2 linked regions of the Kaistia algarum genome follow. Each later gene encodes a partner of the first gene's protein in a complex. Links are inferred from orthologs where the notes say so. Each region holds a gene or a part of one and is shown on either strand. Other genes may lie near its edges.

Evidence for each region.
Region 2: the proteins of ccmB (region 1) and ccmE are in contact, whole or in part, in a solved structure (PDB 8CE8), measured with the Escherichia coli proteins. The link is inferred for Kaistia algarum from one-to-one orthologs.

The regions. Positions count from the first base shown.
Region 1 is NZ_JAPKNJ010000001.1:2,315,540-2,323,657, forward strand. What follows is about bases 2,626-5,486. They hold ccmB (heme exporter protein CcmB), read left to right. Parts: upstream 2,626-3,653; coding sequence 3,654-4,319; downstream 4,320-5,486. Other genes in these bases: acnA (aconitate hydratase AcnA), read right to left, coding at 2,626-2,770; ccmA (heme ABC exporter ATP-binding protein CcmA), read left to right, coding at 3,049-3,657; putA (trifunctional transcriptional regulator/proline dehydrogenase/L-glutamate gamma-semialdehyde dehydrogenase), read right to left, coding at 4,316-5,486. Also shown: more of acnA, read right to left, coding at 83-2,625; more of putA, read right to left, coding at 5,487-8,118. UniProt on the Escherichia coli protein: Required for the export of heme to the periplasm for the biogenesis of c-type cytochromes.
Region 2 is NZ_JAPKNJ010000001.1:231,327-236,777, forward strand. The notes cover bases 1-2,823. They hold ccmE (cytochrome c maturation protein CcmE), read right to left. Parts: upstream 1,736-2,823; coding sequence 1,265-1,735; downstream 1-1,264. Other genes in these bases: OSH05_RS01110 (heme lyase CcmF/NrfE family subunit), read right to left, coding at 1-1,268; ccmI (c-type cytochrome biogenesis protein CcmI), read right to left, coding at 1,764-2,823. In the rest of the region: more of ccmI, read right to left, coding at 2,824-2,915; OSH05_RS01125 (glycine zipper 2TM domain-containing protein), read right to left, coding at 3,057-3,515; OSH05_RS01130 (ATP-binding protein), read right to left, coding at 3,621-4,985; OSH05_RS01135 (response regulator transcription factor), read right to left, coding at 4,982-5,451. UniProt on the Escherichia coli protein: Heme chaperone required for the biogenesis of c-type cytochromes. Transiently binds heme delivered by CcmC and transfers the heme to apo-cytochromes in a process facilitated by CcmF and CcmH.

The DNA of each region.
Region 1 (8,118 bases):
GATCGCAAACCAGTCAATTTCGGGTGACTGCCGCGTCATCGCCGAGACGGCGGCGCCAGCGGCGCCGCCGTGGTTCGTTGGATCAGGCGACGAGGTTTCGCAGCACGTATTGCAGGATGCCACCATTCTCGAAGTAGTCGAGCTCATCCAGCGTGTCGATGCGGCAGAGCAGGGGTACGATTTTCGTCGTGCCATCCGCGAAAAGGATCTCGGCGTCCAGCATCTGCCGCGGCTTGAGGTCTCCGGCGATGCCACGGATCGTCACGATCTCATCACCCTTCAGGCCGAGCGTCTGCCACGAGGTTCCCTCCTCGAAGACAAGCGGGACAATGCCCATGCCGACGAGGTTGGAGCGGTGGATGCGCTCGAAGGATTGGGCGATCACGGCGCGGATGCCCAGCAGCTTGGTGCCCTTGGCCGCCCAGTCGCGCGACGAGCCGGTGCCGTATTCCTTGCCGGCGAAGACGACGAGCGGCACGCCTTCCTGCTTGTAGAGCATGGCGGCGTCGTAGATCGGCATTTCGGTGCCGTCAGGCCAGTGCCTGGTGAAGCCGCCTTCCTTGCCGTCCAGCATCTGGTTCTTGATGCGGATGTTGGCGAAGGTGCCGCGCATCATCACCTGATGGTTGCCGCGCCGCGTGCCGTACTGGTTGAAATCGGCGGGCCGGACCTGATGGTCGCGCAGATAGGCGCCGGCAGGGCTGGCTTCCTTGATCGATCCGGCCGGCGAGATGTGGTCGGTCGTGATCGAATCGAGGAAGAGGCCCATGACGCGGGCGGTGATGATGTCGGTGACCGGCTCGGGATCGCGCGACATGCCCTCGAAATAGGGCGGGTTCTGCACATAGGTCGAGCGATCGTCCCAGGCATAGGTCTCGCCCTGCGGCACGGCGATCTTTTGCCAATTCTCGTCGCCCTTGAACACGTCCGCATATTTCGACTGGAACATCGCCTTGGTGACGTTCTTGCGGATGAAGGCGGCGATCTCCTGGTTGGAAGGCCAGATGTCCTTCAGATAGACGGGCTGGCCGTCCGATCCGGTGCCCAGCGGCTCGGTGATCAGGTCGATCTGCAGCGAACCGGCCAGCGCATAAGCGACGACCAGCGGCGGCGAGGCGAGGTAGTTCGCCTTCACATCCGGATTGACGCGGCCCTCGAAGTTGCGGTTGCCCGAAAGCACGGCCGCCGCGACGAGGTCGCCCTTGTTGATCGCCTCGGAGATCGGCTCCGGCAGCGGGCCGGAATTGCCGATGCAGGTCGTGCAGCCAAAGCCGACGAGATTGAAGCCGAGCGCGTCGAGATCCTTCTGCAGGTTCGCCGCGTTCAGATACTCCTCGACCACCTGCGATCCGGGTGCCAGCGAGGTCTTCACCCAGGGCTTGCTCCTGAGGCCCTTGGCGACCGCGTTGCGAGCGAGCAGGCCCGCGGCGATCAGCACGCTCGGGTTCGATGTATTGGTGCAGGACGTGATGGCCGCGATCGTGACGTCGCCATGGCCGACCGTGTAGTCGGTGCCTTCCACCGCGACGCGCTTGTCGGCCTCGCCCGGCTTCTTGAACTCGCCTTCCAGAGCGGCGAGGAAGCCGGTCTTGGCGTCGGAGAGCAGCACGCGGTCTTGAGGGCGCTTGGGTCCGGCAAGCGAGGGCAGCACGGAGCCGATATCAAGCTCCAGTATGTCGGTGAACACCGGATCGGCCACGCCGGCATGGCGCCACATGCCCTGCGCCTTGGCATAGGCCTCGACGAGCGCGACGCGGTCGCCTGTGCGGCCGGTCTCGTCGAGATAGGCGATGGTCTCGCCGTCGATGGGGAAGAAGCCGCAGGTCGCGCCATATTCCGGCGCCATATTGCCGATCGTAGCGCGGTCGGCGAGCGAAAGATGGTCAAGGCCCGTGCCGAAGAATTCGACGAACTTGCCGACCACGCCCTTCTTGCGCAGCATCTGCGTGACGGTGAGCACGAGATCGGTCGCGGTGATGCCTTCGCGCAGCTGGCCGGTGAGCTTGAAGCCGACCACTTCAGGGATCAGCATGGAGACCGGCTGGCCGAGCATGGCCGCCTCCGCCTCGATGCCGCCGACGCCCCAGCCGAGCACGCCGAGGCCGTTCACCATCGTGGTGTGGCTGTCCGTGCCGACGCAGGTGTCAGGATAGGCGACGGTCTCGCCGTTCTCGGTCCTGGTCCAGACAGTCTGGGCCAGATATTCGAGGTTCACCTGATGGCAGATGCCGGTTCCCGGCGGCACGACGCGGAAATTGTTGAAGGCCGACTGGCCCCATTTCAGGAAGCGGTAGCGCTCCTGGTTCTGCTTGTATTCTTCCTCGACATTCTTGCCGAAGGCGGCGTTGTTGCCGAAGAAGTTGACGATGACCGAGTGGTCGATGACGAGGTCGACAGGCACGAGCGGGTTGATGCGCTTCGGGTCGCCGCCAAGATTGACCATGGCGTCGCGCATCGCGGCGAGGTCGACCACGGCCGGAACGCCGGTAAAGTCCTGCATGAGCACGCGCGCCGGTCGATAGGCGATCTCACGGTCGCTCTTCCGTGTCACCAGCCATTCGGCGATGGCGCGGATGTCGTCAGCGCTGACCGTGCGTCCGTCCTCGTTGCGCAGCAGGTTCTCGAGCAGCACCTTCAGCGAGAACGGCAAATTGCCGATGCCTGGCAAGCCGTTCCTTTCGGCATCCGGCAGGCTGAAATAGACATAGCTCTCCGCGCCGACCTCTAGGGTCTTGCGGGATTTGAAGCTATCGGGATGCTCGTTGCTCACGATGGACTGGTCCTCGGTTCGGTCGCAGGAACGCCTAGCCGAAGTCGATGCACGAAGCGTGCCCGACCCGGTCAGGCCACTGCGGGACGGCGGCGGAACAAGGCTTCCGCATGGCTTCCGTCGCCTCAGTGTTGACTCAGGTCTTCGCCGCGGCGCACCGGGCGCCGGGTTGCAGGCCTTATAGTGAATTTCGTAAGGAGAAGCCAGAACAAGGAAACTCGCTGCCGTTGGAACCTTTCGAACCTGCGTCGAGGGGCCGCGCTGGCGTCGGAGGCTCGGTGAACCGTCTTGAAGTCCTTGAGCTTTCGGTCGATCGCGGCGGCAGGCGCATTCTGTCCGGCCTGTCGTTCGCCCTCGCCGCGGGCGACCTCATCGTCCTGTCCGGGCCGAACGGGGCCGGAAAGTCGACCTTGCTGCGGGCCGTGGCAGGCCTGCTGCCACTTGCCGACGGCGCGGTCCGCTGGTTGCCGCAGGACCAGCCATTGGCCGAATCCTGTCACTATTTCGGGCATCTCGATGGGCTGAAGCCGGCCCTCACCGTCGCGGAGAATCTGGCCCTGTGGTCGAAGGTCGCAGGCGCGCGGGGTCTGAGCGTCGGCGAGGCGCTGGAACGGATCGGGCTCGACGCGCTGGAGGACCTGCCGGCGGCCTATCTCTCCTCCGGGCAGAAGCGGCGGGTCGGTTTTGCGCGATTGCTTCTGACGCTCCGTCCTCTCTGGCTGCTCGATGAGCCGACCTCTGCGCTCGACATCGCGGCGGAGGCGGCATTCGGCTCGATTCTCGCCGAGCATCTGGCGGGTGGCGGCGCGGCGATCGTCGCGACGCATCGGCGTCTGCCGGTCGCGGCGACGGCCGAACTGGCGCTTCGTCCGGAGACCGGCGAATGAGCCTCTTCCTCGCGCTCATCGGACGAACCGCCCGCCTGTCGCTGCGCGCCGGGGGCGGGGCCTATACGGGACTGGTCTTCTTCCTCTCGGTCGTCGCCGTGGTGCCGTTCGGCGTCGGCCCGGACATGCCGCTGCTGGCGCGGATCGGACCGGCGATGCTGTGGATCGCGGCGCTTCTCGCCACGCTGCTCGGCCTGGATCGGCTTTTCCAGGACGACCGCGACGATGGAACGCTCGATCATCTGATGCTGTCGGGTCTGCCGCTCGAACTGGTCGTTCTGGCCAAGGCCATCGGACACTGGCTGGCGACCGGGCTGCCGCTGATCGTCGGCACGCCGGTCTTCGGGCTGATCCTCGGCCTCGACGCGCCGACGATCACGCTGGTCGCGGCGACGCTCCTGCTTGGAACCCCGGCACTGACCCTGATTGGCGCCATTGGGGCGGCGCTGATCACCGCGATGCGTCGTGGCGGTCTCGTGGTCGCGGTGCTGGTGCTGCCCTTCACCATCCCAGTGCTGATCTTCGGCGTCAGCGCGATCTCGGGTGTGGGCGGCAATGGGCCGTCGACCGCGCCCTTTCTGTTTCTCGCTGCCTTCTCGCTGGCCTCGGCCGTTCTGGCGCCGATCGCGGCGGCCGCGGCGCTCCGTGCAGCCCTGGATTAGCCGATCGTCATCAGGCTGGCATTGCCGCCCGCTGCTGCCGTGTTGGTGCTGATCGACATTTCCTCGACCAGCATGGCGAGCGGGAAATCCTCACGGCCGGCGGCAAGGCCCTCGGGCGATACCGCATGGACGGGGATGATGGGTCCATCCAGCGCCGCGAGTTCGATCTGCAGGCGGATCAACGCGTCGCCGCCGCCTTCGAACAGCACGGCCGCCACGGGGCTGTCGCGCTCGCTTTCCCCGAATACACGTTCCTGCAGGGATGTCGGCAACGCATTTCGGCCGAAGGGAGCATCGGCCGGAAGTACAGGGCGGTTTCCGGTGGCCAGGGCGGCGGCGACCGCGGCGTGGAACCCGGTCTCGGTCTCGGCCTGGACGAGGAGGCGACCGCGCGGGCGCAAGCGGTATTCGTTACGCTCGCCGACCGGGCCGGGCAGTTCGAGAGGCCGTGTCGATGGCGCCAGGGTGCGGTAGCGGTCAAATGATGTGGCTGCCGCAGACAGTCCACTTTCCTTCAGCCAGTCGAGATAGGCGACGAGGGTATTCGTTGCTGTGCCGACCTGCCAGCTGGATGCGGCCGGATTCCCATGGCCAAGTCGCTGGAGATAGAGTGGGCCGCCGGCCTTCGGGCCTGTGCCCGAGAGGCCATTCCCGCCGAAGGGCTGAACACCGACGACCGCGCCGACTATGTTGCGGTTCACATAGATATTGCCGGCGCGAATGCTGCCAGTCACCGCCGCAATCGTCTCGTCGATGCGAGTGTGCAGGCCGAAGGTGAGGCCATAGCCGGTGGCATTCACCGCCTCGATCAGGGCCGGCAGTTCGTTGCGACGATAGCGCAGGACATGCAGCACCGGACCGAAGACCTCGCGCTCGACATCGCCCAGCTCGCCGATCTCAATGAGGGCCGGGGGCACAAAGCTGCCGGTGGCCGTTTCTGGCGGAAGGGGCAGCGAGTGTACCCTGAAGCCTCGTTCGGCCATGGCGGCGATATGCGCCGAGAGCAGTGCCGCCGCCTCGGCGCGGATCACAGGGCCGATATCCGTGGAGAGGCGATCCGGCTTGCCGATCGTCAGTTCGGCCATGGCGCCCAGGATCATCTCGATCGTGCGGTCGGCAATGTCCTCCTGCAGACACAGGATGCGCAGCGCCGAACAACGCTGGCCCGCGCTGTCGAAGGCGGATTGCAGCACATCGGCTGTCACCTGCTCGGCGAGAGCCGAGGAATCGACGATCATGACGTTGAGCCCGCCGGTCTCCGCCACGAGCGGCACGTTGCGACCCTCCGGCGTCAGGCGCTCTGCGAGGCTCGCCTGGATCCGGCGGGCGACTTCGGTCGAGCCCGTGAACAGGACCGCGCGGGTTCGCGGATCGGCGACGAGCGCCGCACCGACGTCGCCTTCTCCCGGAAGGAGTTGCAGGGCCGCCGGCGGGATGCCGGCGCTGCGCAAGATGCGGATAGCTTCCGCCGCGACGAGGGGTGTCTCCTCCGCCGGCTTGGCCAGCACCGGATTGCCGGCCGCGAGCGCTGCCGCGATCTGGCCAGTGAAGATGGCGAGCGGAAAGTTCCACGGGCTGATGCAGACGGTCGGCCCCAGCGGGCGGCTGCCGTCGTCCGCCCGTTCCGCCTCGTCTGCGTAGAAGCGCAGGAAGTCCACGGCCTCGCGCACTTCCGAAACAGCGTTCGGGATCGTCTTGCCGGCCTCGCGCACCAGCAGGCCGATCAGCGAGATCATTGCGGCCTCGAACCGGTCCGCTGCCCGACGCAGGATCGCGGCGCGTTCGGCGGCGGGTGTCGCCGACCAGATCGGTGCCACCGCGTCGGCATGGTCGAAGGCGCTGGCGATATCGGCCGTGGCGGCGGTCACGGCGGAGCCCACGACGTCGCGGCGGTCGGCGGGGTTGCGGATCGTCTCGGCCTTGCCTTCGTGAATTTCGCCGCCGACCATCGGCCGCGCCTGCCATTTCCGGCTGCCTTCGCCGACAAGATGGGCCGCGAGCGTGGCAATCTGCGGCTCGCTGGCGAGGTCGAGGCCCAGCGAGTTGATCCGCGCGCCATGGATATGGCGCGGCGGCCGGATGGAGGGATGCGGGCTCCCCATGGGCACCAGCGCGGCGGCCTCGGCGACGGGATCGGCGACGAGGTCCTCGATCGGTACCGCCGGATCGGAAACGCGGTTCACGAACGACGTATTGGCGCCGTTCTCCAGCAGGCGGCGAACAAGATAGGCGAGCAGCGTCTCATGTGTTCCGACCGGCGCATAGATGCGACAGGGGCGGCCGAGGCGATCGGCACCGACGACCTCCTCATAAAGCGGCTCGCCCATGCCATGGAGACATTGAAACTCATATTGGCCGGCATAGAAGTTCGCGCCGGCCATCTTCATGATCGTCGCCAGGGTCTGCGCGTTGTGGGTGGCGAATTGCGGGAAGATCGCGTCCGGCGCGGCGAGCAGACGCCTGGCGCAGGCAAGATAGGAAACGTCGGTGTGGAGCTTGCGCGTAAAGACCGGGAAATCCTCCAGTCCTGCCTCCTGCGCACGCTTGATCTCGCTGTCCCAGTAAGCGCCCTTCACGAGGCGCACCATCAGCCGCCTCCGGCTGCGTCGGCCAAGATCGATAAGGTAGTCGATGACGAAGGGGCAGCGCTTGCCATAGGCCTGAATGACGAAGCCGATGCCGTTCCAGCCTTCCAGTTCGGCATCGAAGCAAAGCGCTTCCAGGAGGTCGAGCGAGAGTTCGAGTCGATCGGCCTCCTCCGCATCGATGTTGAGGCCGATATCGTAGCGCCGCGCGAGGCGGGCGAGGCTCGTAAGGCGCGGCAAGAGTTCGACCATGACGCGTTCGGCCTGGGCGCGCGAATAGCGTGGATGCAGCGCCGATAGCTTGATCGAGATGCCGGGGCCTTCATAGATGCCGCGTCGGCCGGCTGCCTTGCCGATCGCGTGGATCGCCTGCTCATAGGCCGCGAAATAATGATCGGCATCCGCTGCCGTCATCGCGGCCTCGCCGAGCATGTCGTAGGAATAGCGGAAGCCTTTCGCCTCCATGCGCCGGCTGTTGGCGAGGGCCTCGCCGATTGTCTGTCCGGTGACGAACTGCTCACCCATCAGCCGCATGGCGATCTCGACGCCCTTGCGGATCACGCCTTCTCCGCCGCGCCCGATGAGGCGTGACAACGCCGACGAGAGTCCTTCCTCGCTGGATGTGCCCGTCAGCCTCCCCGTTACGACCAGACCCCAGGTGGCGGCGTTGACGAAAAGCGACGGGCTCTGACCGACATGGGCGCTCCAGTCGCCGGCGGCAATCTTGTCGCGGATCAGCGCGTCGCGGGTCGCGCGATCGGGAATCCGCAGCAGCGCTTCGGCAAGGCACATCAGCGCCACGCCTTCCTGAGTGGACAGCGCATATTCGCGGATGAGGCCCTCGACGCGGCCGGATCCGGGCTTGGCGCGCAGTCGCTCGACCAGATCGCCGGCGATAGCCGCCGCCTCGGCGCGGGCGACGTCCGGAAGCGCGGCCTCCGAAATGAGCAGCGGCATACATTCCAGTTCCGGGCGCCGCGCCGCCGCGGCGATGCGGGCTCGCAGCAGGCTCAACGAGCGAACGCTGCGCGCCAGATCGAGAAACGGCATCTCCGGCGAATCGGAGCCGGAAATCGAGCCGGCTTCCGTGCCCTCGGCATCAGTGATCGCCATGAGCAGGCCCTGCTTCGCCAGGGCATGGGGCGATTTTCCGAGTTCCGCCGCAGCCGCCTGCAGTCGCGCCTTCCATTCCTCGTCGACCTTGATGCCGATCG
Region 2 (5,451 bases), 2.1 Mb from region 1 along the record:
TGGCTGGCAGCGAGGATATCGCCGCGCTTCCAGGCCAGAAACGGCCCGAACGGGACGGCAATCAGCAGCGGCACCATCAAGGGCCCGAACGTCATGTTGAAGAACGGCGCGCCGACCGAGATCTTCCCGCCGGTCAGGGCTTCGAGAACCAGCGGATAGAGCGTGCCGGTCAGGACCGTGGCGCAGGCCGCCGTCAGGATCAGATTGTTGAAGACGAGCGCGCCCTCGCGGCTGATGGGCGAGAAGACACCGCCGGGCGTGAGCGAGCCGGCTCGCGCCGCGAACAGGGTCAGTCCCCCGCCGATGAAAAGGCAGAGGATGCAGAGGATGAAAACGCCGCGCGTCGGGTCGCTCGCAAAGGCGTGGACCGAAGTCAGGACGCCGGAGCGGACGAGGAAGGTGCCGAGCAGGGACAGCGAGAAGGTCAGCACGGCGAGCAGGATCGTCCAGATCTTCAGCGCGTCGCGCTTTTCCATGACGACAGCGGAGTGCAGCAAGGCCGTCGCCGACAGCCACGGCATGAAGCTGGCGTTCTCGACCGGATCCCAGAACCACCACCCGCCCCAGCCGAGCTCGTAATAGGCCCAGTAGGATCCCATCGCGATGCCGAGCGTCAGGAACAGCCAGGCAGCCAGCGTCCAGGGCCGAACCCAGCGCGCCCATGCCGCATCGATCCGGCCGTCGATCAGCGCGGCGATAGCAAAGGAGAACGAGATCGAGCAGCCGACATAACCGAGATAGAGCAGCGGCGGATGGATGGCGAGGCCGATATCCTGCAGCACCGGATTGAGATCATGGCCCTCGGCCGGGGCCGGATTGAGCCGCAGGAACGGGTTGGAGGTCGCCAGGATGAACAGGAGAAAGGCGGTGCCGATCAGGGACTGAATGGCGAGAACCAGCGCCTTCAGCCGCATGGGAAGGTTGTTGCCGAAGAGGGCGACCAGCGCGCCGAACAGCGCCAGGATCAAGACCCAGAGCAGCATGGAGCCTTCGTGGTTTCCCCAGACGCCGCTGATCTTGAAGATGAGCGGCTTCATCGAATGCGAATTCTCGACGACGTTGACGACCGAGAAATCCGAGACGAGATAGGCGTGGGTCAACGCCGCGAAGCTCGCTGCGACGAAGACGAATTGCGCGATCGCGGCGGCCGGCGCCACCGCCATCAGCGGGCCGTCATGGCGCAGCGCGCCGACCAGCGGCAGGACGGAGCCGACGATCGCGAGCGCCAGGGCCAGCACCAGCGCGTAATGGCCGAGTTCGACAATCATTGGATCGCCCTCGGCGCCGGGCCTTCGGCGGCGGTCTCGGGCCGCCACTCGCCGCTCTTCTTCAGCGCCTCGACCACTTCCTTGGGCATGTAGGTCTCGTCATGCTTGGCGAGGATCGTATCGGCGGCGAAGAAGCCGGCCGGATCGACCCGGCCCTCCGCCACGACGCCCTGCCCCTCGCGGAAGAGATCGGGCAGGATGCCGACATAGTGGATCGTAACCGCCGCCTTGCCATCAGTCACGGCGAAGCGCACGGCGCCGCCATCCTCCTTGACGAGGCTGCCGGTCTCGACAAGGCCGCCGAGGCGCAGGCGCCGCTCGGGTCCCGGCGGGCTGGTGGCGATCTCGGACGGTGTCGCGAAGAAGGCGATGCCATCCGACATCGCGTAGAGCACGAGCCCGACGGCGAAGACGAGAACCGCTCCCGCTACGCCGATGAGGCTGAGACGCCGTTGCTTCCTCGTCATGATCGCGATGCCGTCCCGTTCTTCGTTCTCATGGCGCCGTGCCGACGCCGTTGTCCGCGGCCGCCTTCTCGACGGCAGCCAGGACCGTGCTGTTGCCGGCCAGCGCCTTGCGCGCCTTGTCGAGGGCGGCTTGCGCATCGGCCGGACGCCCCAGCACGATATAGGCACGAAACAGCCGCGCCCACCCCTCGGCGTCGTCCGGCGAGGCATCGAGACGCGCGGCGAGGCCCGCGACCATTCCCTCGATCATCTGCTGGCGCGCGGCCGGCGTCTGCTGGGACGCCGCGGCGACATCGGCGGCGGTCGGCCCGGGTGCGGCCTGACTGGAAGCCATCGGTCCCGTCGCAACCGGTCCAGCCGAGCCGCCCTGCACCTTTTCCAGCTCGGCCTTCGCGACCGGCAGCCATGGCGCATCGGCGGGCGAATCGGCGATCAGCCCGTTCCACGCCGCGATCGCCTCGTCCTTGCGGCCCGACTGGCTGAGCGCGACGGCGAGATAGAAGCGCGCGCGGGCATTGCCGGGATCGCCCTGAAGCGCCCGCTCGAAGGCGGTCCTCGCCTCTTCCGTGACCAGGCCGCCATGGGCGCGCGTCACCGCCTCGCCGAAGAAGGCGTCGCGCTCCGGCGTCGCGCCAAGTATGCGGCGCGAATTGTCGAAGGCGCGGGCGGCGTCGTCGAAGCGGCCGACGCGCATATAGACCGGTCCCAGAACCTCCCAGCCCTTGCCGTCTTCCGGATCCTGGGCGAGATGCGTCTCGACCTTGAGCACCAGGCTTTCCAGCTCGGGGTCAGCCGCAGCCGCGCGCCGTTCGGCGATCGGCTGGTCGATCAGATTGGGGGAGCCCAGCGCCAGATAGGTGCCAACCGCAATGAGCGGAATGGCGATGACGGCCGCGAAGGTCGCAAGAGCCCGGACAGGGGACGATCCCGCTGGATCTGCCGCGCTCGCCTCATCGGTCTTCAGCAGGCGGCGGGAGATTTCGAGGCGGGCGGCGTCGGTTTCCGCCTCGCCGATGAGGCCGCGCTCGCGGTCGCGATCCAGCTCCGTGAGCTGGTCGCGATAGATCGCGCGCGCCGATGGGTCGGCGGAAACGGCCCCTGCCCGCGAACGTCCCAGAGGAACGAGTATCGCGAGCGAAGCGGCGGCCGTCAGAACGGCCATGGCGATCCAAAGCAGCATCGGTCTCCAATGCCCTGCAGGCTGGCGGCGCCCCAAGCGGCGCCTCGCGCATTCAGGGCCCCGAATAGCCTCTAGCCATTCGGGCGACCGTCCGCATAGCGCAATCTGTCACAGGCGCGTTTGCGCCCGCTCAAATTACCGTCAGTCGACCGCCCGCCACGTTCCGTCGGGCTGGCGGCAAGCCGTGCCGCGCGCCGTCTGCGGCTGGCCGTCGATCCAGATTTCATGCGTATAGTCGCGGCACTCATAGGCATTGACGTTGTAGCGCGGGCCCGGAATCACCTCGCCGCGCGTGCTGCCGGAATTCCACGCGACAGGTGTGCCGGGACGGCCATTCTCAAGCGCCTGCATCTGCGCCTGAGCGGCCTGCTGCTCGGCCTGCGCGTCCAGGCTGACACCAATGGCATTGCCGACAAAGGCCCCGATGAGACCGCCAGCCACCGTCGCCGCGACTTTGCCGGACCCCGAGCCGAACTGGTTGCCGATGAGCGCGCCGGCCGCCGAGCCGCCGACGATGCCCACCTGCTGGTTGGTCGGAGACTGGCAGGCAGACAGCATCAGTCCGGTCGTGCCGACGACGATCAGGGAAATGAGCCTCATTGTTCCTCTCGAGCCTTTCGCCGGCCCGGACCGACACGTCCGATCGCGGGTCCCATGCAGCAGCACCATGGCGGAAATGGGGTTTAGCGACAGCCGGCATGGGCTTCAAGCAGCTGGCAGGCTCAGTTCGGCCCGCAATCCGCCAAGGGGCGAGGCTCGCAAGACGAAGGTGCCGCCATAGATCTCGGCAAGATCGGTAACGATCGAAAGCCCGAGCCCTGAGCCCGGCTTGGTCTCGTCAAGCCGGCGACCGCGACGCGTCGCCTCGACGATGTCCGCGTCAGAAAGGCCTGGGCCGTCGTCGTCGATCGCGATCGTCAGCCAGCGCTCCTCATCGACGACGGCGCCGAGCGCGACGGTCACGCGAACCTTACTCTTCGACCATTTGCAGGCATTGTCGACGAGATTGCCGATCATCTCCTCGAAATCCTGCTGCTCGCCCCGGAACTTTACGCCGTCCGGAACCTCGGCCTCGATGGAGAGGTCGCGGTCGCCATGGATGCGCCGCATGGCGCGCAGCAGGCGCGCAACGATCGGCTCGACATCCGTCACCACGCCGATCACCTTGGAGCGCGCCGCGATCCGCGCCCGCTCCAGATGGTGGTGGATCTGGACACGCATCAGTTCCGCCTGTTCGGCGACCTTGTCGGCCAGCGGACCTTGCGAAGCGCGCGCCTCGTTGGTGATGACGCTGAGCGGCGTCTTCAGCGCATGCGCCAGATTGCCGACATGGGTGCGGGCCCGTTCGATGATCGCCTGGTTGGAGTTGATGAGGGCATTGAGTTCGCGGGCCAGCGGCTCCAGTTCGGCGGGGAACGGACCTTCGAAGCGCTGCTCGCGGCCCGACCGGAGTTCGGCGAGTCCGTGGCGCACCCGGTCCAGCGGCTGCAGCGCCCAGCGCATCAGCACCCAGATCGCCGCGATCAGCCCCACGCCGAATACCGACAAAGTCAATGCGACGCTGGTCTGGAAACGGCGGATTTCCGTCTTCAGATCGCTGACATTGCCGGCGACGACGACGTCGTAGCGATGATCGGCGTCGAAGGTGAAGGTGCGGCGCAACAGCCGCAGCTCCTGGCCATCGGGGCCGGTCAACGTCGCCGATTCGATCCCGTCGACGGTGCCGAGCACCTCGGCCCGGGCCATGTCCAGCGTGTCGGTGGCGAGCGAACGCGATGCCATGAGCACGGGGCCGCTGGCGCGGCCAACCTGCCAGTACCAGCCGGAATAGATAAGCTCGAAGCGCTGTTCGCCGAGATTGCCGGGATCGTGAAGCTCGCCCGGCGACTGGGAGGCGAGATTGCCGACCAGCGTCTTCAGATAGACGCTGAGGCGCGCGTCGAAGGCGCGCTCCGCAGTATCGCGATAGAGCGAGGAGAGGATGAACCCGGCCGCGACGAGCGCGATCGCCGCCCAGACCGTCGCACCGGCGATCAGGCGAAAGGCGAGCGAGTCGACACGAACCCTCATGAGCCGCCCGGCGTGATGATCCGGTAGCCGAGGCCGCGAACCGTGTCGATCAGATCCGGCGACACCTTCTTGCGCAATCTCCCGACGAAGACCTCGATCGTGTTGGAATCACGGTCGAAATCCTGATCGTAGAGATGCTCGGTGAGCTCCGTCCGAGACACCACGCGATCACGATGGTGCATCAGATATTCCAGAACCTTGTACTCATGCGCCGTGAGCTTGACGGGATTGCCGTCGACGGTGACGCGGCCGGACTTGGTGTCGATCCGGACCGGGCCGATCTCGATATCGTTGGTGGCGTGGCCGGCGGCGCGGCGGACCAGCGCACGGATGCGGGCCAGCACTTCCTCGATATGGAAGGGCTTGGCGACGTAGTCATCCGCGCCGGCATCGATGCCCTGGACCTTGTCGCTCCAGCGGTCGCGCGCGGTGAGGATCAGGACCGGCATCTTGCGGCCATCGCGCC